2 regions of the Ralstonia condita genome follow, and region 2 is predicted to be linked to the other one. Evidence: predicted binding sites of a transcription regulator. Region 2 holds the regulator's gene; the other holds the start of a gene.

Region 1 (11,565 bases), 520 kb from region 2:
TTGCTGGAAGCCGCTTTGAATTCCTTGCCTTTTCCCACCCGTGGTGCCGGGTTGTCGATCGTTGCCGACGGCCTGCCGGCCGATTGTCCGGCGCGTGGCGAGCCACCGGGTTTCTGCCCGAAGCTGGATCTGCTGTCGATGGTCAACGCGCTGACCGAGGGCATCCTGGTGTGTGGTGCAGACCGGTGCGTCAGCTATGCCAACCCAAGCGCGGCCCGGCTGCTGGGGCTGCCGCTAGACGAACTGGTTGGACGACCCTTGCCGACCGTTGTCCACGCGGCTGTGGACGAGTTCGAGACCTCCATCCATGAGACCGACTGGCCCGACCTCGATGTGCTGGCGGAGGGCCAGCCGCAGTTGAACCAGATCTTCGGGCTGCACTGCCTGGACGGCCGCACCGTGTGGGTGTCCAGCAATTGGACGCCGCTCTACACGGAGGGCGGGCACTCGACGACGGCCGCGCCCGGAGCGGCCCGGCCAGGGGCGCGGCCGTATTCGGTCCTGGTGTCGCTGGTTGACATCACGCAGATCCGCGAAGCGCAGCAGCGCATCCGTCATCTGGCAACGCACGACACGCTCACGGGCCTGCTCAACCGCTCGGCGCTCGAAGACCGGCTGGAGCATGCGCTGGCGCTGGGCCGACGCAATCGCTCGCGCGTCTCCGTCATGTTCCTGGACCTGGATCGCTTCAAGAACGTCAACGACACACTGGGCCATCAGTTCGGCGACATGCTGCTGCGCGAGGTGGCCGCGCGTCTGCAAGCCTGTGCGCGTGAGGCCGACACCGTGGCCCGCCTGGGCGGCGACGAATTCGTCGTCATGCTGGAGTCGCTGGACGCCATGGGCACGCGCCGCGTGGCCGAACGCATCCTGTCGGCGATCGGCGCGCCTTTCCATATCGAGGGGCAGGAGCTGTATCTGGGCGTGTCGATCGGCATTGCCGTGGCGCCACGCGACGGCGATGACCCCCACACGCTGCTGCGCAAGGCCGACGCCGCCATGTATCTGGCCAAGGAGCGCGGCCGAAATAACTTTCAGACGTTTACCAGCGACCTGGACGATCGCGTTTCGCGCCGCTTCCGCATCGAATCCGGCCTGCGCCGTGCCAGCGACCGTAACGAGTTCTATGCCGATTACCAGCCGCGCGTGGACGTCCGCAGCGGCCGGATCGTCGGGGTGGAAGCGCTGATCCGGTGGAATTCGGCCGACTTTGGCCGGATGATGCCCGGCCAGTTCATTCAGGACGCCGAAGAGACCGGACTGATCGTCGAGATCGACCGCTGGATCCTGCGTGCGGCCTGCGATCAGCTTGCGCGCTGGCGCCGCATCGGGCTGCCCCACCTGCGCATGTCGATCAATCTGTCCGGCCAGGCTTTCAGCTCCGGAAAACTGAGCGACATGGTGCGCAGGGCGCTGTCCTCCAGCGGGCTCCCCGGCGACGCCGTCGAACTGGAGATGACCGAGGGCATCCTCATTCGGGATGACCCGTCGCTGCATGCCCTGCTGACCGAGTTGCGCGCGATGGGTGTGTCACTGGCGCTGGATGACTTCGGTACCGGGTATTCGTCGCTGTCGTACCTGCATCGCTTCCCGATCGATACGCTCAAGATCGACCGCTCGTTCGTGCAGGACCTGCCGCACGTGGCCGAACGCGCGGCCATTACGCGGGCCATCATCATGATGGCGCAGGCGATGGGCATGAGGACTGTGGCCGAGGGTGTGGAGAGCACCGGACAGCTCGACTTCCTGCGCGAGGTTGGTTGCGATGAATTCCAGGGCTACTTGCTCACGCGGCCGCTGGAGCCCGGCGCGGTGCAAAATCTGGTGCGCGAGAACGCCCGCCGCTACGGTGAGCGCATCCCGCGGTTCCTGTAGCTAGAACTGCAGGCCGTTGCTGACCACGTACATGGTCAGCTCGGCGTTGTTGCGCAGCTTCATCTTCGAGAGCACGCGGCCCCTGTATACGCTGACCGTCTTGGCGCTGATCTGCAGCGCCTCGGCAATCTCACTGAGCGTGCGTCCCGAGCCCAGCATGCGCAGGGTCTGGAATTCGCGATCGGAGAGGATGTCGTGGCGGGGCTTGTCCCAATCGACGTTCAGGTTGTCGGCCAACACCTCCACGAGGTCGGAGGGCAGGTATTTCTTGCCCTTGGAGATCGCGTTGACCGCCGCAAGCAACTGCGGCTGGCTGGCGTCCATCGGCAGGTAGCCCGAGGCGCCTGCCTTGAGCGCGCGCACGGCAAGCAGGGCTTCAGGATGCCGGCCGAGCGCCAGCACCGCCAGGCGGGCATGCTGCTGGCGCACGGTCTTGATGGTCTGGAATTCGTCGCCGGTGGCCGACTCCACCGAGAACAGCATCACGTCCCACTCGCGCTGGGCGAGCAGGTCGTGGTTGGCGTTGCGCAGGTCCGGCACGGCCTCGATCTGCCGGGCCAGGCGTGAATCCTTCAGGATCTGGCGCAGGCCGACGCGGGCAATATCGTGGGGTTCGACAATCAGGACATTGAGCATGGTGGGCGTTGCGGTCAAACGGGCTCGCGTTGAGCTCTTCTATTCGCCGGCGGGCTGCGTGCTGCGCCGGCGGGCTGGCAACTCCCCATCTGTGCGATCGCGCGCTCTATATAGCGTCATTGGGCGCTTCTGGTCTGCCCGGACGAGTATAGCCGAGCGGTTTGCCGTCAAGAAGACGGCCGACCGACTCTTCGGAGGTGCGCGGAATGCGGAGCCCGCCAGCCCAAACCGCCCCTCGCGCACAAATTTGTCAAGTCGACCCTAAACTTTCTGCCGGGGCCACCGATAACCTGAGTACAACGCAGACCTGATCCCCTTCAAGTTGCAGGTCACGTTGCCCGGCCTAGCCGGAATTAGCAAACACGGGCAACAAACCATCGGGAAACTTAGGAGCCGTCATGTCCCTCAGCCTCAATACCAACATCTCCTCCCTGCAAACGCAGCAAGCACTGTCGCAATCGCAGTCCGCTCTGCAAACGTCGCTGGAGCGCCTGTCGACCGGTCTGCGCGTGAACAGCGCCAAGGATGACGCCGCCGCCTACGCTGTGGCCAGCAGCCTGACCACCAAGCTGAACTCGCAAACGCAAGGTATCCAGAACTCTAACCAGGCACTGGCGTACCTGCAAACGTCCGATTCGTACCTGGGCCAGGTGGAAAACAACCTGCAGCGCATGCGCCAACTGGCCGTTGAAGCCAACAACGGCGGCCTGTCGACCACTGACCAGGCCAACCTGGACAAGGAATACCAACAGCTGGCTGCAGCCAACAAGAGTATCGAGACCAACGCTAACTACAACGGCAACAAGCTGTTCGATGGTTCGGTCACGTCCACGACGTTCCAGTACGGTCAGAATGCGGCGACCGATACGACTACCGTCACCAACGCCAACCTGGCAAGCTTCGGCACGCTGTCTGGTACCAGCGTGAGCACGACCGCCAACGCGACTGCTGCCCAGGCGGCCATCGACACCGATCTGACCAACCTGAAGGCAGCTCGCGCGAGCCTGGGTGCCCAGCAAAGCGGCCTGAACTCGACGATCAATACGCTGACCTCGTCGAACACCGCCCTTTCGGCTGCCAAGTCGTCGATGATCGACACGGATTACGCTGCGGAAACGTCGAACATGACCCGCCAGAACATCCTGCAGCAAGCGGGTACGGCAATGCTGGCGCAAGCCAACTCGGCACCGAACAGCATCCTGAGCCTGCTGAAGGGCTAATCGGTAGGCTGATGCAGCCCTGCTGCCTGGCAGCGTGGCAAGGGCCGGCGTTCCAAAGGGGCGCCGGCCTTTTTCTTGTGTTCAGCTTCCGATTGTGAAGAGCGGCTGACATGCCCTAAAGAAGTGGCGGGCGCTGCCGTTCTGTAGGGAAAATCCCGCCGAAGCAGACGTTCTCCAGTTCCGATCATGGCGACTACCACCACCTCCACGACCAGCAACTACGTTCCACCGATCTCGATTCCCGGTATCGGGACGAGCATCGACGTCAACACGCTGGTCTCCAGCCTGATGAAGGTGGAAAGTCAGCCCCTGACGCTGCTGCAGAATCAGCAGAGCTCGTACCAGACGCAGCTCTCGGCAGTGGGGACGCTCAAAAGTGCGCTGTCAACTTTCCAGACTGCGCTCTCGAACTTGACCACCGCGTCGAACTACAGCGCGATGAAGGCCAGCGGCTATGACACGTCGGTGCTGAGCGCTTCCGTGACCAGCGCCGCAGCGGCGGGCTCATACGCAGTCAATGTCTCGCAGCTTGCGCAATCGCAGGTGCTGGCCGCGCAGGGGCAGACGTCGACCACCACGGCAATCGGCAGCGGGACGTCCACCACGGTGTCGTTCTCGTTTGGCACGGTGTCCGGCGGCACGTTTTCCAATGGTAAATACTCGGGCGCCACCTTCACGCAGAACGGCAGCCTGGCGGGCGGTTCGATCACCATCAACTCGTCGAACAACACGCTGGCGGGCATTCGCGACGCCATCAATTCCGCCAATCTGGGCGTCTCTGCCAGCATCGTGAATGATGGCAGCGGCAACCCGTATCGCCTGGTGCTGACCTCCACGGCGGGCGGCTCGAACTCGGAGATGAAAATCTCTGTCTCGGGCGACTCGACGTTGCAGTCGCTGCTTGCGCAGGACCCGGCCGGCACGCAGAACATGACCGAAGTGACCACGGGCCAGAACGCCCTGGCCACCATCAACGGCATTGCCGTGCAGAGCCCGACCAACACGTTGTCCAACGTGGTGACGGGCACGTCGTTTACGCTCGCCAAGACGGGAAGCACCACGGTGACGGTGGCGAACGATCCGACCGCGACGACCAATGCCGTCAACAGCTTCGTGAACGGCTACAACGCACTGCGCACGCAACTGAATACGCTGACCAACATCGACACCAGCAACAGCGCCAACAATGGCCCGCTGGCAGGCGATGTCAGCACCAAGACGCTGATCAACCAGATTACCGACGTGCTGGGGCAGGCGATTGGTACGGGCACGTATCAATCGCTGGGCAGCGTGGGCGTGACGATGAATGCCGACGGTACGCTGTCGGTGGACAACACAAAGCTGTCCGCCGCCATTGCGGCTTCACCCAGCCAGGTCGCGGGCCTGTTTGCGGGAACGGGTACGGCCACCGATTCGCTGGTGAGCGTGCCGTCCTTCACGGACACCACCCAGGCGGGCACCTACGCCGTCAGCGTCACGCAGTTGGCGACACAGGGTTCGCTCACGGGCTCCGCTGCGGCCAACACCACCATCACGGCGGGCGTGAACGACACGCTGGCGTTCAACATCAGCGGCATGGCCGTCAACGTGACCGTGCCGGCCGGCAGCTACAGCGCATCCAGCCTGGCTGCGCAGATTCAGAGCCAGATCAACGCTTCGACCACGCTGCAGACCGCCAAGGTCACTGCCTCGGTATCGGCCAATGCCAGCGGCGTCATGACGATCACCGACAGCCAGTTCGGTTCGGTCTCGGCGGTGTCGGTGTCGGGCAACGGCGCGGCATCGCTGATGGGCTCGAGCCCCACCGCAGTCGCGGGCCTGGACGTGCAGGGCACCATCAACGGCGTGGCCGCCACGAGTTCGGGCCAGAACCTGTATGGCGCCACGGGGACGGCGGTCGATGGCCTGACCGTGCAGGTTGCCGGTGGCGCGGTGGGCAGCCGCGGTACCGTGACCGTGCAGCGCGGCTATGCCGCCCAGCTCAATACCGTGACGACGAACCTGCTGTCGTCCAGCGGCATGGTGCAGAACGAGACGGACGCGATCAACAGCTCGCTCAGCTCGCTGGCCAACCAGATCAGCGTCATGCAGACGCGCCTGGACAACAAGCAGGCCCTGTACTACGCGCAGTTCAATGCACTGTCGGCCCTGGTGGCCAGCATGACGAATACCAGTACCTACCTGACCACGCAGCTCGCGGCTATCCAGAACCAGACGAAGAGCGGCTAAGCCAGGATCGACGCACCACCCATAACAAGATCACAGCGAGGACTTTTCCCATGTACGCAGCTCGCCGCGCCATCGGTGCCTACGCGCAAGTCGGCATCGAGACGTCCGTGGTGGACGCCAATCCACACCGTCTGATCGCCATGCTGTTCGAGGGCGCGCGCGCCGCCATCAGCATGGCGAGCGCAGCCATCCAGCGCAGCGACGTGCCTGCCAAGCTGCGCGCGGTCGACAAGGCCATTTCGATCATCGGCCAGGGCCTGCAGGCCAGCCTCGACCATCAGCGTGGCGGCGAGATTGCCGCGCAGCTGAATGGCTTGTACGACTACATGCTCCGGCGCCTGCTGCTGGCCAACGCCACCAATGACGTTGGCGTCCTCGCCGAGGTCGACGGCTTGCTGGTGCCGCTGCAAGAGGCCTGGGCCGCGATTGGCCAGCCCGGCGCGGTCAACAGCCACTTGAGCGTTGTGAGCTGACGCGGCCGGCCGCGCAGCCCCATTTCTGATGAATTCGGCCCAACCTGGAGCCAATATGCACCGCAACATCCCGATCAAGGACAGCGAAAGTCTGTTCGCCTGCTACGAAGCCATCGCGCGCCTGACTGCCGAGATGGTCGGCGCGGCCGAAGTGGGCAACTGGGAGGTGGTCAGCACGCTCGAGCGCGAAAGCGCCATCTACGTGGACGCACTGCGCCGTTCCGAACCGCATCCGCCGCTCTCGCATGCCGACATCGAGCGCAAGCGCACGCTGCTGGTGCGCATCCTCGAGGACGATGCGCGGGTGAGGGCGATGGTGTATCCGCGCCTGGAGCGCCTGCAAAAGCGCATCGACACGGCACGCCGCGCCAGCACCGCGAGCAACGCCTACGGCAGCATGGCGCGTTTCTGAGGCGTCACCGCTAGGCGAGCGGCTGCGGGGCGTCCTGCAGCCGTTTCGACATCGCAAGATACTGCTCTGACTTACGGGCCAGCGCACGGCTCTGCATCTGATACACGATGGCGAGTTGCTGGGCGGCCAGGAAGCTGCCTCGACCGGTCACGCTGCCATCCATGTCTGCGCGGTCCCCGATTTCCAGGCACCGGTTGAAGACCTGTTCCGCCAGCGGCAGCCAGCGGGTATCGGCGTCTTCGGGGTGCCTGACCGCGGCGTCCACCAGCACGAGACCCAACGCAAAACACAGATCGGGAAAATCCGGCCACGCGCGGATGCTGACATCCGCATGCGCCATGGCATCTTCCATCCGGTCCGCCTTGCCGAGGCAATACAGATACCGTAGCGCCAGATTGCGGCGATAGGGCGCGTCCGGCGGTGCCAGGTCATAGGCACGGGCGTAGTATTGCGCGGCCGTTGCGTGGTCTTCCCGATGGAGCTCGGTTTCCTTGCCGAGCTGGTACAGCACATACGGATCATCCGGCCGATGTTCGAGTTCGGCCAGCAGCAGGCGGGTGTTGCGTTCGCCCTTGTGCTGCATCTTCGCGGGGGTGTAGCCATCGTGACGGATCACAACCGGCACTCGCGCAGCGGGCAAGGACGACACGGGTTGCTCGTGGATGCGCCCCACATAGCGCACGCCGCGTGGCAACAGGCGCGGAATCCATGCAATCAGGTGGCTCGATTCGCCCGCATCGGTATCGTTCTTGACGCAGACCACGCCGAGTGAAGGCGGCGTGCTACCCAGCATGCGGAGATGTTCGCCGCCGCTTTCCAGCCACTCGTCGGCGTCGAGGACCAGGTTCCAGTCGGCATTGGCCGCCGCGAGCGCCGCATTGCGGGCCGCGGAGAAATCATCCGTCCAGGCGAAGTGGCTCACCCGGGCGCCACAGGCCTCGGCAATGGCGACCGTGTCGTCGGTGGAGCCGGTATCGAGCACCACCATCCGGCTGACGAAGGGCTTGGCGCTGAGCAGGCATCGTTCAATGCTGGCGGCTTCGTTGCGGGCGATGACGACGAGCGCAAGGTCGGGAGACGTCAATTGCACACTAGCCTCGCTCATCGGCCGTCGCGAGCGCGTCGAGCAGCTTGCGCAACACGTCGCGCGTGGCGCCAATCTCGCTGAGTTTCAGCGGGATCTTGCACGCCAGCGCTTCCGGCACCCTGGTCGCGCGTTCACGCAGCGCCCAACCTGCGTCGGTCAGTTCGATCACCACGCGGCGCTGGTCTTCGCGATCTCGCGTGCGGGTGAGCAGGCCCTGTTCTTCGAGTCGCTTAAGCAGCGGCGTGAGCGTGCCAGTGTCCAGATACAGCGCGCGGCCGAGGTCGCCCACGGCGCACGGCGCCTGCTGCCAGCAGGCCATCATCACGAGATACTGGGGATAGGTCAGCCCGAGCTCGTCGAGCAACGGACGGTACAGCCGCGTCAGCAAGTGGCCTGCGGCGTACAAAGGAAAACAAAGCTGCTGATCGAGCGCCAGCACGTCGTTCACGGAACACTCCCGGGGGGACGGTCTTGGCGCTCGCGCGGCGGATGCCGCGGCGGCCCGAGGTGGGCTCAGCGCGTGACCGTGGTCAATTGGACGTCAATATTGCCACGGACAGCATGCGAATAGGGGCAGACGCCATGTGCAGCCATGACAAGCGCTTCCGCCGTCGCCTGGTCCACGCCGCCGAGTGTCGCAGCCAGCGAGACCGTGAGCGCAAATCCGCCGTCCTCACGCGGACCGATGCCCACGGTGGCCGTGACGGCTGTCGAGGCCAGCTTGATCTGCTTCAGGCGCGCGACGTGCAGTACGGCGTTTTCAAAGCATGCGGCATAGCCTGCGGCAAACAGCTGCTCGGGGTTGGTGGCTGCACCGCCCGCGCCGCCGAGCTCACGCGGCAACGACAGCGGCAGATCGAGCACGCCATCGGCGCTGCGTACATGGCCGGCGCGGCCGCCTTCAGCGGTGACTTGGGTTTGGTAGAGCGTCTTCATGGTCAGGTCCTCTTTTTCAGGAAGCCGGTCGGCGGCATGTCGGCCGGGAATCGATAAAATCGATTGTGCAATTATATTGTGTGCAATACAAATAGCAACCTGGAGGAGGAGACCTTTTTGCTGACCGGGAAAAGGAATGGCGTCAGACCGACATGCTCATGATGCTCTGGTACGCCGACACCAGCTTGTTGCGCACCTGCACGGCAGTCTGAAAGTCGATATTGGCCTTCTGCAGCGAAAGCATCACGTCATGCAGGTCGACATCGTTGTTGCTCATCTCAAAGCTGCGCGAAATGGCCTCGGCCTTCTGCTGCGAGGCGTCAACACGGTCCAGCGACGACTTCAGCACGGAGCCGAAGTCGACGCTGGGTTTGCCGGTTTCGCCACTGGCTGTGCTGCCGCCGACAGTGGACGGCGCCAGCACGCTGTTCATCAGCGAGACCACGGAATGGGCGTTGGAGAGATCCATGTGGGTGTGACCAGTGACTCAGGGGAATTTGGCGAGCGTTTCGAGTTCCGACACGAAACGGACTTCGCGGCCGGCAGGCACCGCAATGTCCATCGGGATCGGCGTGACGACGATGGTGTGATGCGGAATGGCGTCATCGTCGTCGAGCACCAGGAACTCCGTGTCGGCAAAGCCGTGCGCGTGGTGGAAGACCTGCAGCGGCGCGCGGCGCAGCGTGGCGTACTTGGGCGGCTCGGGCTTGAACGGGTCGAGCTTGGTCACGTATTCGAACGCCGCGTTGACACGGTACAGGTCATACGGTGCGGGAAGATCGGACACTTCACCCAGCGCGCGGACGCGGTTGGCGATGTAGTAGTTGTCGATCCAGTTGCCGCCTTCATGCGTGCGCAGGCGCAGCGCAACCTTCATGCGTGCCAGCACGAACTGGTTGATGGCGTTCAGCCATTCGGGGCGCTCGGCGGCCGGCAGCGTGTGCGAGAACTTGCCGAACAGATATTCGAGACCACCGCGATAGCGGTCCCACGCGTGTTTCACTTCTTCGTTGCCGGCCTGGGCGCGGGTCTCGTCGGCAAAGTAGCGCGAGACCGAACGATAGAACGGCGTCTTGCTGAAGTACACCGCGCTGGAGCCGAGCATTTCGGCCGCGTGCACGAAGGCGTAGAACGCAGGTTCCGGCGCGCTGAAGTAGATGCGGTCCATCACCTCGCGGCGCGCCAGGTAGATCTCCGGAAAGAGGTGGTGCGACAACACCAGTGCCAGCAGCTTGGCGTAGTCGTGCTGCTCGATCAGGTAGTTGTCGTCCTGGCGATAGAACGCGGTGACGTCCTGCCGCGTCGGCAAGTCGTGAATGAACCACGGCGCAAAGATGACATCCACGCCCGGGTTGCGCTCGAAGATGTCGATGTTGTTGTTGATTTCGGCCAGGATCGGGAGGTCGTCATCGGCGTGGTAGAGCACGTACTTGCCCTGCGCGCTGCGATAGAGCTGGTTCAGGTTTTCTGCCGAGCCGAGGTTCGACGGGCGGCGGAAATACCGGATGTTCAGCTTGTCCTGGTAGCGGCCCACGACCTCTTCGGTGGCGTCGGTCGAGCAGTTGTCGCCGATCAGCAATTCGTAGCTGAACTTCAGCTCGCCAATCTGCGAGACGAGTTCTGCAAGCAGATTCTCGAGATAGCGGGCGCGGTTGTAGGTCGGGATGCAGACGCTCAGCGCAACCTGCTGGATGACCGCGTCGTGCTTCACGGGCGCGATGTCCTGCAGCGCTTCGGTTTGGATTGCTTCGATCTCACTCATTGGATGAACTCGCGCCAGTTGAGGGTCTGAGGGCACATGTACTGCTTGCCGGCCGGGCCGTGGTTGGCAATCAGGTCCAGGCTGCTGACAAACGGGGTGAACGCGCCATGCAGTTGCGGATACGGCCGCATGGCGTAATTCATGTATTCGACTGCAACGCCTTGCTGCTCGAACTCGGCGTGGGCCAGGTAGTTCTTGGCGCCGTGTCCAGTGATGTAGGTGTCGCCTTGCAGCTTCTTCACGATGGCGAGTACGCGGTCGCTGTTGCGGCCGGGAATGTCCAGCTCAGGCGAGTCGACAAACTTGCTGTCCAGGTCGATGCCCAGGTAGCGGCACACCGCGCGCATGGACGCCAGTGCCAGTGCGCCCATGTTGGCGTAGTCGGCGTCGTACACGGAGCGCACGAGCGCCAGCATGTCGCTTGCATGCGGCGCGGCCTCGTAGGCCTGCTCCAGCATGCGCAGATGCTGCGCTCGCCAGTCAACGTTGGTAGCGGGTTTGACTTCATCTATGCGCGCACCGAGGTGGAACTTCTCCAGCGGCACCGTCATCCAGCGCGTGCCGGCCGGCTCCTTGATCTGCACGCGGTTGGTGAAGCTGCCCTTGGAGAACTGCACATCGGCGTAATTGACGAGCACGTCGGCCAGCAGGATCTGCTCGAGCAGACCGACCCACGGGAACAGCATCGGCTGTGTGATCACGACCTTCATGACGACAACATCCGTTCCATCAGGACAACGTCATGCCAGCGGTTGTCTTGCAAGTAGTGGCCAGCCAACGTGCCGATGGTCCGGAAGTCGAGCTTCTCGTACAGCGCGATGGCGCGCGTGTTTTCGGCCAACACCTCCAGCGTGATCTTGCGCAGGCACAGCGTTTCGCTGGCGTAGGCAAACGCGGCTTCGCACGCCGCACGCCCGTGGCCCTTGCCTTGCGCA
Region 2 (11,565 bases):
CCACCCCCAAGCGCGCCCTGATCGTCATCGACGTACAGAACGAATATTTCACCGGCGGCTTGCCGATCGAGTATCCGGACCCGCAGCAGAGTGTCGCCAACATCGGCATGGCGATGGATGCGGCGCGCGCCGCGGGCATTCCCGTGATCGTCGTGCAGCAGACCTCGCCGGCCACCTCGCCGCTGTTCGCCATCGATACCGATGGCTGGCAGCTGCATCCGGTGGTGGCGTCGCGCCCGCGCGATCACTACATGCGCAAGCAACTGCCGAGCGCCTACCCCGAGACCGACCTGGCGCAATGGCTGCAGGCGCGCGGCATCGACACGCTCACGGTGGTCGGCTACATGACACACAACTGCGATGCCTCCACGATCAACCATGCGCTGCACAATGGCACGGCGGTCGAGTTTCTGCACGATGCATCCGGCACGGTGCCGTATCAAAACCAGGCCGGCTTCGCGAGCGCCGAAGATATCCACCGGGTGTTCTGCGTGGTGCTGCAATCGCGCTTTGCGGCGGTGATGTCGACCCAGGAATGGGTGCACAGCGTAAAGACCGGTGCGATGCCGGTGCGCGACAACATCTTCAAGTCGAACCAGCGGGCGCGTGGCCTGCTGAAGGACGACGTTGCGCAGCGAGCAGCGTGATCACGCCATTACGAGCCGCACGATGACGGAGTACCCCTTTACGTTTTTCACCGGATAAAGTCCGCAGTGACAGCGCCCTTCGGGGCGCTTTCTCCTTGGTATAAGATTCAGTGCGCCTTGCGCCCTCGAGCCGAGATCAACGGAGCAGTTGTAAGGTCCACACCCCCTGCATCCAGATTGGCAAGATGGCGTTCAATTTCCTCCTCGGTGGCTAGCGATGCGGCAGAAAGCTGGGGGCGGAGCATTTCCACCGTTGCGCGCTCCAGGATTGCCCCTGCGGAGTGCGTCACAGGAAAAAAAGCTTCCGCCGCCACATCGGTGAGGCCGGCATCGCGCAACAATCGGGGAAGCTTGCGGCCATAACTGAGGTCGACGCCACGTTCCTTCATCAAGCGCCGGAAACCATCGCGAATCTTGTTCGCGAGCAATGATTCGCTGCTATGCGCATCAGGGCACGCTAACGATTGCAGCGCTGGATCGGCGTCCTCGATCAAAAGCCAGCCGCCGGGCTTGAGGGAAGCGATCATATGACGAAGTGCTCGCCGCTCACGCTCGGGAACATGGACGAGCACAAGCCGGGCATGCACGAGATCGAGTTCGGTCCATAGCGGTGGATCTTTAGCGACATCGTGGCGGCGAACATCCACCCCTTGCGAAGTCGCGGTGGAAGCCCACACGGTATCGATATCCGTTGCCAACACCCGGCCAGCGGGTGCGACGCGGGCCGCAAGCCATTCAGGAATATTGACGCCTCCTGCACCGACCTCCCAACAGCGCCACCCTGGTGCTATGCCGAGCGCCTCAATTTGCGCGAACGTCCAGCGATCAAACAAAGTCGAAATAGCCTTGAAGCGGGCCCCCGCTTCCGGCCGCGCGTTGTCCAACAGGTAGTTCTTGTTCATTCGTGACGTTAAGGCAGTCGGGCAGCGCTATCGAGAGTAGCGCGAATGCCCTCTTCTTCTCGAAGCGAACAGCGTGCCTCGCGCACGTGGTTCGTGGATCAGACTTCGATATAGGTTGCCTCGTAGCTGATCGGAAAATTGACAGATCGCGCAATGAAGCAAAAATGATGGACTTCATGATGCAGCGAATCGGCCTTTGCCAGGTCCGCGCCGCGCTCCACCGCGATCTTGGGTCGAAGCGCAGCCCTGATGAAACGTCCCTCGCCGCGCGATCCGGTCTCGCCAACCCCAAGAGGAGTGTCCTCATACCGCTTCACGACGATCCCTGCGTTACTTGCTAGGTGCAAATACCAGAGCATATGACAGGCAGAAAGGCTCGCCAGAAGCAGATCTTCCGGATTGGGCTTGGAAGGGTCGCCTCCGAGCATCGGGTCGTTAGAACATGCAATAGGCACCTTGCCCGGCGTTGTAATACGCCAAGTGCGATCATAGCCTCGATAGGTCTTTGTTCCTTCGCCGCGGTCGCCCGTCCAGACAATCTCCGCTGTGTAATCATGGTTTTTGGCCATCTGTTGTCCTTGAAGTATATCTGTATACATGTATACAATACCTTTTTAGCAAAAGCAATGACGAGGTGCACGACAATGACGCCGGAAACGATAGCCAGCGAATTGCGAGGCGAGCTAATGACTGGTGTTCTGCGCCCCGGGACTGATCTGTCCCAGGTCGAGCTTGCCCAGCGATTCGGTGTCAGCCGAATTCCTATTCGGGATGCATTACGCATCCTGGCCGGTGAGGGGCTGGTAGAAATTGAGGTCAATCGTGGCGCCAAAACCATTAGCCTGACTCCTGGCGAAGTTCGCGAGATATATGACCTGCGCATCCTGTTGGAGTGTGACTGCCTTCAGCGAGCCGCAGCAGCTATGACGCCGGACGCCCTTAAAGAGATCGACCGCGTGCGCCTCAAGTCCGATCTGGACGCTGGCGGCCCTGATTGGGCGGATGGCGACTGGGCGTTTCACCGGACGATCTATCAACTCGCAGGACGGCAGCGCCAGCTTGCCATGATCGAAGCCCTGCGTCGGACGTGTGTCCTGTTCATCAGCGCTTACGCCACGATGCCGGTAAAGAAACCTCGTTGGCTGAGCGAACATGACGCTATCGTGAAGCATCTAACTCGAGGCGAAACAGAGCAGGCCGTTCGGAGGCTTCAAGGGCACCTGGAAGGCGCGGCCACACACCTCCTTGCGTGCATGACAGCGTCGCTGGGCTAAGCAAACAACTCGGTTGAAGCGCAGCAGCAGGGCCACTGGCGCGCGTTAAGGCAAAGCCCCCTGGATAGCTGCTTGACGTTCATTGACAATCGTCTGCAGGCAGCGGCAGCGATTCTTGGCCGACCCTGTGACTAGGCTTAGTTCACATTTTCGCAATGAGCCAAACGCGCACAGGTAAGGACTGCAGCCTCGCCTTCGACTTGCAATTCGAGCACGGCGAAAAGAGAACTCTGCCTCTGGTGGGTCGAACCGCTTATGTGCTCGCACGATCGCCAAGTCCCCACGAGCTGCCAGCGAGGCCTTTTCACAGCATGGCTTCGACGAACCAGCGATGGTTCGTTGCCGCTCGACCACGATAATCCTCACACGCATTCGAGTGATGCATCGCGGCATCTGATGGGCGCTCGCATTTGTTCTGGTCTTAGCGCGAACTACACTTCAAGCGATAACGCCTGCCACCCAGGGGGTAGCCATGAAACGCGTGATGAAAAGTTTCCTGCTCGCCGTTGCCCTGTTGACGGTGATTGGCGGCACCATCGGAACCTTTGCGATTCTCTCAGCACCGTCGGCGCATGCCGAACCGTGCGGAGGCCGTGGGTATCCGGAGAGCGGTGGCGGCAGCCGGCCCTGACCCAGATAAGTGGCGCGCCGGTTTGCCGATGCCGGACACGCTCAACTCAGCAGGCGGTTTTCCTCGGCCGGCAAAAAGCCCGGGAACGATAACTCGACCTGTTCCACCATCGACGCCGAGGTCGCCTCGCGCAATGCAGCCACCAGCGCTTCGAATGCACATTCCACAGAAGCGCAGTCAGTGGCCTCGACCAGCCGCATGCGGATCGGATGCTCGACCGAACTGAACGTGCGCGCGGCGATGTCCATCAGATACATGCGCGCTGCAGCCACCGAACGCTTGCGGTGCGGCGTGATGGCCGTCTGGACGGGCGTGGGCGGCCCAGCCACCGGTGCGCTTTGCGCGGCATCGGCTCGCTGGATGAACCCAGCCTCCAGCAAGGCGATCACCGCGCCGGCCTCCAGGCCAAGCTGGCCGGCACGCGCTGCCAGCGCCTGGGCGTCTGTCTGGCCATCGACCATGATCAGCAGTGCGCGGCTCGAGCGGCACAACGTGCCGCCGCGCGTGGCGATCTCGCTGCGCCCCGCCGCGGTTTTTTCAAATCGTCCTACCAGTGCCTGCATGGCATACCCCATCCCCGGAAGATCGGGACACCGTAGAGCGCTTTATTTGCAGAACGGTGAAAACGCATGCGTCGTGCGGCACGCTGGCGCGGCAAACGCTTGCGCAGAACATGGTGTCGCCAAAGCAAAACACCCCGCCTGAAAGCGGGGTGTTGCGTGTGCAAGGGATGCGGTACTCAGTGCGCCGCGGCGGCCGCGCCGTGCATGACTTCGTGCGAGCCGCGAATGCCGTTGAACCAGGCGTTGAGCACCACGGCCACCAGCGTGCCCAGCACGATGCCGCTGTGGGTGATCGGGTGCGTCCAGTCAGGAAAGTGGTGGAAGAACGCCGGCGCCAGCGTCGGCATCATGCCAAAGCCGACCGATACGGCGATGATCAACAGGTTGTGGCGCTGCTGCTGGAAGTCGACCATGCCCAGCATGCGGATGCCGGCTGCGGCCACCATCCCGAACATCACGATGCCCGCGCCGCCCAGCACGTATTGCGGCACGGAAGCCACCACGTAAGACAGCTTCGGAAACAGCCCCAGCACGATCAGCAGCAACCCGCCGGCGGCCGCCACATAGCGCGAACGCACGCCCGTGATCGACACCAGCCCGATGTTCTGCGAGAACGACGTATGCGGAAACGTGTTGAACACCCCCGCCACCACCGTCGCCAGACCGTCGGCACGCAGGCCGTTGGTGAGTTCGTTGCGCGAGATGGGCTTGCCCACCACGTGCGACAGCGCGAGGAACATGCCGGTTGATTCCACCAGCGTGATCACGATCACGATGCACATCGAGATGATGGCCGACAACTCGAACTTCGGCATGCCGAAGTGGAACGGCGTCACCAGCGTCATCAGCGGCGCGGCACTCGCATCGGCCAGCGACACCTTGCCAAACGCCGCCGCCACCAGGGTGCCCGTCACGATGCCAAGCAGCACCGCGATATTGCACAGCAGTGCGTTACCGAACTTCGTCAGCAGCAGGATCGTCACCAGCACGAGCGCTGCGATGGCCAGGCCGAATGGATCGCCGAACGCCGGGTTCGGCACCATGTGCTTCACGCCGTCGACCACCTGCGGAATCATCTGCTGGCCGCCCGCGGCCCAGTTGATGCCTACGCTCAGCAGCGAAAAGCCGATCAGCATGATGACCGTGCCCGTCACCACGCGCGGGAACAGGCCCAGCAACCGGCCCATCAGCGGCGCAATGGCGATGCCGAACACGCCCGAGACGATCGACGCCCCGAAGATGCCGGGCAGCCCCATGCCGGGCTCCACACCAATGGCGATCATCGGTGCCACCGCAGCAAACGTCACGCCCATCATGACCGGCAGGCGGATCCCGAAGATCAGGAACCCGAGCGATTGGATGAGCGTGCCGATACCCGCCGCAAACAGGTCGCAATTGACCAGGTACGACAGATCGCTCTTGGACAGGCCCAGCGCATTGCCGACAATCAGCGGGACCGCAATTGCGCCGGCATACATGACCAGCAGGTGCTGCAGCCCCAGCGCAAACAGACGGGGCAGCGGCAGACGTTCGTTGACGGGATCGACGCGGGGCGCCGAAGCAGGCGATGGTTGGCCGGGGGATTGGCGCATGGTCTTGTCTCCAGGGGCCGCCCCCGTGTACGTGCCGGGAGCGTGCTGAGGCAGACGGGGCAAGGTACTCGGTCTGCCGACATTTGCGCGGCGTGATGCCGCGCATTTGCCGGCATCTTGGCGGCGGCCATTCATCCTGTCAACAATTCGCAGCATCTTTTGTGTACATATTTTGCGTTCCGAAATGCATGTGCGCGCTGATCAACCTGTCCGGCGCCCGGCTGCGCCTGCACCCCGTGAAAGTCGATACGCCTCGGGAATCGAGCAGCGTGCCTCGCACCTGCCTGTTGCGGCATGGCCAGACATGGGTGCGGGATGCCGCCGCTGCGCGCCTTGCCACGGCGCCGCCCAACGAAAAAGCGCGGCCGCGAGGTGACTCGCTGGCCGCGCATTAGGCAACTGGCAGTGGGATGGTGGGCGATATCAGGTCGGCGTCGGCAGCCACGCGCGGTCGCGCAGCCTGGCGCGGATGCGCGCAATGGCCTGGCTGTGGATCTGGCACACGCGCGACTCCGACACGCCCATCACGGCGCCGATTTCACGCAGGTTCAGGTCCTGCTCGTAGTACAGGCTCATCATCAGCTTTTCGCGCTCGGGCAGCCCTTCGATGGCGGCCACCACCGATTCGCGCAGGTCGTGGTCGAGCAATTGGTCCAGCGGGGTGGCGCCGTTTTCAGCGGCGCGGTTCTCGATGAAGGCGTCGGCGTCTTCGCGGTCGAAATCTTCGTAATACAGCAGCTGGCTGCCTTGCAGGTCGACCAGTTGCTTCTGGTATTCGGCCAGCGACATGCCGAGCGCGGCGGCGATTTCCGTTTCCGTGGGCGCCCGGCCCTTCTGCTGCTGCAGCTTCTGGATCGCCTGCTCGATCGTGCGGGCGTTGCGGCGCAGACCGCGCGGCAGCCAGTCGGACCCGCGCAGTTCGTCCAGGATGGCGCCGCGAATACGCTGGGCCGCGTAAAACTCGAACTGCACGCCCTGCGTTTCCTCGTAGCGTGACAGCGCATCGAGCAGGCCCATCATGCCGGCCTGGATGAGGTCGTCCAGCTCGACGCTGGCCGGCAGCTTCACCATCATCTGGTTGGCGATGCGGCGCACCAGTGGTGCGTACGTGGCCATCTCGTCGGACTTGGTCTTGCGACCGGTTGCGGTGTACATATCCATGCCTGCCTTTGGCGCCTCGTTCATGCCGCGCCTCAATAAACCATCTCGGCCGCGCGCGCAGAGGCGCGGGGCGTCGGTATCGACGTCGTCTGTGTCTGCGCCGACACCACTACCCGCGACGGCGTCTCGCCCTCGCCGGCCTGGGCCTCGGCGCTGGCCCAGCTCAGCATCTCCTCGGCAAGCTGGCGGAAGGCCACGGCCGAGGGCGATGCGGGAAACGCGCTGGCCACGGCCTTGCCGAGCGAAAGCGCCAGTTCAACGTGCCGATCCTCGGGGAGGTAGCCGGCAAAATCGATGCGGGTGTTCAGGTACTGGCCGACGGTGTTGGCCAGGTTACTGAACACGCGTACGGCGGAATCCACCGAATGCGCACCGCACACCACGGTGCGGATGCCGGCGCTGCCTTGCAGCACGGCCGTTTTCTTGAGCAGCGTGTACGCGCTCTTGATGCCTTCCGGGCTATCGGAGAAGGTCAGCAGCACGTCATCGCAGGCTTCGGCCACGGTGCTCAGCGCGCGCGTTCCGAAATGCGCGGCCACCAGGGTGACGTCCGCCGTGTCGTCGTGCTGCTCCAGCATGCCGGCCACGGCCAGCGTGGCTTGCGCGCTCACCACGGCCGCGTCGCGGCCCATCGCAGACAGCGCGATGCGCAGGTTGTCGACAAAGTCATCGACCTGCTCCTGCGCGCCAATCACCAGCACGCGGCGGCTGGTGGCCTGGCCGAGCATGCGGCGCAGCCCGGCGGCCTGGTCTTTGACGAATGGCATCGTCATGGTCGCCCCCTTTTCAGGCGAAATCGAAAGCCGCGAGGCCGGGTTCGCGGCTGCGCGCGGCACCTTGCGCCACCAGCAGCGACTCATCCGAATCCAGTGCGAACGAAGACTGCTCCGCGCCCGCGCGGAAGCTGCGGTGGATGAGCAGCTTCTTGTTGGGCACCGCAATGTCTTCCGGCACACGCTGACCGTACGACACGTAGTGCAGCGGCAGGCGGCGGCGGATCATCACGTCCATCGCGTGGCCCACAGAGGCGGCCTCGTCGATCTTGGTCAGGATGCAGCCGGCCAGGTTAGCGTCGCGGTAGGCACCCACCACTTCATCGAGCGTCTTGCCGTTGCTGGCAGCGTTGAGCAGCAGCAGGCGCTTGATCGACGGGCCCACGGCATGCAGCATCGCCATCTGCTCGGACACGGCGCGGTCGCGCTGGCTCATGCCGATGGTGTCGATCAGCACGACGTGCTTCTCGCGCAGGTCGTTCAGCGCCAGGCTCAGGTCTTGCGCGTCTTTCACGGCATGCACCGAGACGCCCAGGATCTTGCCGTAGATGCGCAGTTGCTCATGGCCGCCGATCCGGTAGCTGTCGGTCGAGAGCAGCGCCACGCGCGATGCGCCATGGCGCAGCACGAAGCGCGCGGCCAGCTTGGCGGTCGTGGTGGTCTTGCCCACGCCGGTCGGGCCCATCAGGGCAAACACGCCACCCTGGTCGAGCAGGCTGTTTTCGTCCGGTACCACGGCCAGGTTCTTTTCGATTGCGCGCTGCACGAAGTCCAGCGCCCCTTCATACGAGTCGTGCTGCGGCATGTTCTCCAGCACGTAGCGCGTGAGCTGCGCCGAGAACCCTGCGTTGAGCATGGTCTGGAACAGGCGCGTACGCACCGGGTCGCCCAGCTTCACGCCCAGCGAGGCCAGGCTCGACATGGCGTCGTTCAGCGTGCTCTTGAGCGTTTCGATCTCGCCGACCATGCGGCGGGTCATGGCATCGGTCTCGGCCTTGAAATCCGCCTGGATGGCCGAGCGTTGCAGGCTCATGTCATCGCGCACGATCTCCGGCTTGGCCATCGTGTCTTCCATGCGGACGAAGATGTCTGCAGGCTTGCGGGCCTCGGCCTGCAACTCGGTGCGTGCGGCACGCGCCTGTGCTTCGACGCGCTCGGCGAGGCTGCGAAGCGTGGCCGGCTTCTCATCGTGCTCGCGGCGGGCCGCCGTGCGCTTGACCGACTCGGCAGGTTCTTCCTCTTGCACAACGGTGCGGCGGGCAATGAACTGCGCCGTGCTGGCCAGCGTCTCGGCCGCATCCTGGGTGGCGCGGTCCAGCGACAGGCCCGCCAGCATGCGGGTGGACGCCAACAGCGGATCGTCCGCCGGTGTATCGAGTGCAACGTCATCATCCACGCGCGTCTGCAGCGTGCTGCCCGCGGGCTTGGCCTGGCCGGCGGGCGCGTCCTCCTGCACGGTGTTGCGACGCGACGCGATGAAGCGGTTGCGCAGGCGGGCCAGCGCATTCGAGGCCACAGCCGGCGCGGCCGTCTCGGCCTGAGCCGGTTCCTCGGCAGGCGCTTGCGCGACCGCTTCAGCGACCGGAGCGGGCTCGGGAATAGGCGCAGGCGCCATCGGACGACGCTGGGCAGTCCTGGGCGCCATCGACTGCGTATCGATGAGCGCATCCAGATGGGTATCGGAGGCCGCAATGACTTCGATACCACCCGGCACGGCGCGGTTCGACAGAATCAGCGCGTCATCGCCCAACTGGTCGCGGACCTTGCGCAGCACGTCGCGCGACGTCAGTCCGGTGAATCGATGCATTTTCATGCGCGGCCTCCAAGCATGGCGACAACCTTAATCGTTCGGTGATCTGGAATTTCAGCGTGCGACAGCACGCGCAGGCTCGGTGCGGCACGCTTGAACAGGCGGGCAAGCATCGGACGCAGCGCGGGCGGCACCAGCAGGACACCCGTCTGACCCATCTGTTCGTATTGACGCGACGAATCCGCAGCCGCTTGCATGAGCGAATCGGCCAGTTGCGGTTCGATCGGGCCGGCATTCGAGCCAACGACGCTTTGCACCAAGATGTTCTCCAGATTCGGGTCGAGCGTGACGACCTGCATTTCGGTCTTGTTCGGGAAGAGCTGCTGGGCAATCGCCCGGCCCAGCGCGATCCGCACGGCGGCGGTGAGTTCGGCGGGGTCTTGCGTCCTGCCGCCGTGTTCCGCCAGCGTCTCGACGATGGTGCGGATGTCGCGGATGTGCAGGCCTTCGTCCAGCAGGTTCTGCAGCACTTTCTGCACGGTCGCGACGGGCAACAGCTTGGGCACAACGTCCTCGACCAGCTTCGGTGCTTCCTTGGCCAAATGATCGAGCAACTGCTGCACTTCCAAACGGCCGAGAAGCTCGGTGCTATGGGTGTAAATCAACTGATTGACGTGCGTGGCGATGACCGTGCTGCAATCGACCACGGTGTAGCCCTCGGCCTGGGCGCGGTCGCGCACATCGGCACTGATCCACATGGCCGGAAGGCCGAAGGTCGGGTCCACGGTGGGGGTACCGGGCAATTGGGTGCCCAGGCGGCCATCCTGACCACCCGGGTTGATGGCGAGGAACTTGCCCTGCTGCACCTCGCCGTGGCCGATCTCCACGCCCTTGAGCGTGATGCGGTACGACGACGGACCCAGCTCCAGGTTGTCGCGGATGTGCACCACCGGCGCCAGGAAGCCCATGTCCTGCGTGAACTTCTTGCGGATGCCCTTGATGCGGCGCAGCAGCTCGCCGTCCTGGCTCTTGTCGACCAGCGGGATCAGGCGGTAGCCGATCTCCAGGCCCAGCACGTCGACCCACGACACGTCGTCCCAGCTCGCCTCGGGCGTATCCACCGGGGCAATGGCCTGCAGCACGGGCTCCACCTCGGGCACTTCGCGCTTCTTCTTGAGGTACCAGCCCAGGTAGCCCAGGCCGCCGCCAAACAGCACGAACGGGATGTGCGGCATGCCCGGCACCATGCCCAGCACGCCCAGCACGCCGGCGGTGGTCATCAGCACCGGCGGCATGGCAAACAGCTCGCTCGACAGTTGCTGGCCGACGTCCTTATCGGTGGAAACGCGGCTGACCATGATGCCCGCCGCGGTAGAGATCACCAGCGCCGGAATCTGTGCGACCAGGCCGTCGCCAATGGTCAGCAGCGTGTAGTTGGTGGCCGCGTGGCCGATATCCATGCCGTGCTGGAGCACGCCCACGGCCAGGCCACCCACGATATTGATGAGCAGGATGGCGATACCCGCCACCGAATCCCCGCGCACGAACTTGCTGGCACCGTCCATGGAACCGAAGAATTCGGCTTCCTGCGCGATGGCCGTACGGCGCTTGCGGGCTTCGTCTTCGCGGATCAGGCCGGCGTTCAGGTCGGCGTCGATGGCCATCTGCTTGCCGGGCATTGCGTCCAGGGTGAAGCGCGCGCTGACCTCGGCAATACGGCCCGCGCCCTTGCTGATCACCATGAAGTTGATGATCACCAGAATGACGAACAGCACGATGCCAACGGTGTAGTTGCCACCCACCAGGAAGTGGCCGAAGGCTTCGATCACCTTGCCGGCGGCGTCGGGGCCGGTGTGGCCTTCCATCAGCACCACGCGTGTGGACGCCACGTTCAGCGACAGCCGCATCAGCGTGGTGATCAGCAGGATGCTCGGGAACGACGAGAAATCCAGCGGCTTGAGCGTGTGCATGCTGATCAGCAGCACGATGATCGACAGCGCGATGTTGAACGTGAACAGCAGATCCAGGATGAACGGCGGCAGCGGCAGCACCATCATCGCCAGAATCAGGATGATGAGAACCGGACCGGCGGCCGAGCGGTAGTCGCCCCGGCGCAGGATGTCGGTAACTCGGAGCAGTGCGGCGTTCATGGATGACGGGCAGCGGGGGGCTTTTCGATGGATGCCATCTTGCCGGGCAAGCTGCCAGATCGAAGAAGCGAGAAAGCCGCTCAAAAGGCGGCTTTTCTTTGAAATACCCTCCCACCGGGGGG

Evidence for each region. The regulator FliA, encoded in region 2, starts transcription of late flagellar genes. The targets are predictions, from matches to a motif close to CTAAAGTTTNNNNNNNNNNNGCCGNTA.
Region 1: a site for FliA is predicted at 3,847-3,873, ahead of fliD (flagellar filament capping protein FliD). Genes of this name have one in related genera too.

What each region holds. Positions count from the first base shown of each region.
Region 1 covers NZ_CATYWO010000002.1:375,276-386,840, reverse strand. The annotation lists gene R2N03_RS08315 (sensor domain-containing protein) at 139-1,875, shown strand; gene R2N03_RS08310 (LuxR C-terminal-related transcriptional regulator) at 1,876-2,511, opposite strand; gene R2N03_RS08305 (flagellin N-terminal helical domain-containing protein) at 2,910-3,731, shown strand; gene fliD (flagellar filament capping protein FliD) at 3,918-5,960, shown strand; gene fliS (flagellar export chaperone FliS) at 6,011-6,433, shown strand; gene R2N03_RS08290 (flagellar protein FliT) at 6,489-6,845, shown strand; gene R2N03_RS08285 (glycosyltransferase) at 6,856-7,950, opposite strand; gene R2N03_RS08280 (MarR family winged helix-turn-helix transcriptional regulator) at 7,937-8,380, opposite strand; gene R2N03_RS08275 (organic hydroperoxide resistance protein) at 8,446-8,868, opposite strand; gene fliE (flagellar hook-basal body complex protein FliE) at 9,011-9,337, opposite strand; gene R2N03_RS08265 (glycosyltransferase family 2 protein) at 9,356-10,630, opposite strand; gene R2N03_RS08260 (WbqC family protein) at 10,627-11,340, opposite strand; gene R2N03_RS08255 (GNAT family N-acetyltransferase) at 11,337-11,565, opposite strand, start outside.
Region 2 covers NZ_CATYWO010000002.1:897,428-908,992, reverse strand. The annotation lists gene R2N03_RS10655 (cysteine hydrolase family protein) at 1-647, shown strand, start outside; gene R2N03_RS10650 (methyltransferase domain-containing protein) at 755-1,549, opposite strand; gene R2N03_RS10645 (OsmC family protein) at 1,648-2,118, opposite strand; gene R2N03_RS10640 (GntR family transcriptional regulator) at 2,194-2,823, shown strand; gene R2N03_RS10635 (hypothetical protein) at 3,296-3,454, shown strand; gene R2N03_RS10630 (hypothetical protein) at 3,496-4,017, opposite strand; gene R2N03_RS10625 (nucleobase:cation symporter-2 family protein) at 4,194-5,609, opposite strand; gene R2N03_RS10620 (RNA polymerase sigma factor FliA) at 6,033-6,794, opposite strand; gene R2N03_RS10615 (MinD/ParA family ATP-binding protein) at 6,803-7,543, opposite strand; gene flhF (flagellar biosynthesis GTPase FlhF) at 7,557-9,356, opposite strand; gene flhA (flagellar biosynthesis protein FlhA) at 9,353-11,443, opposite strand.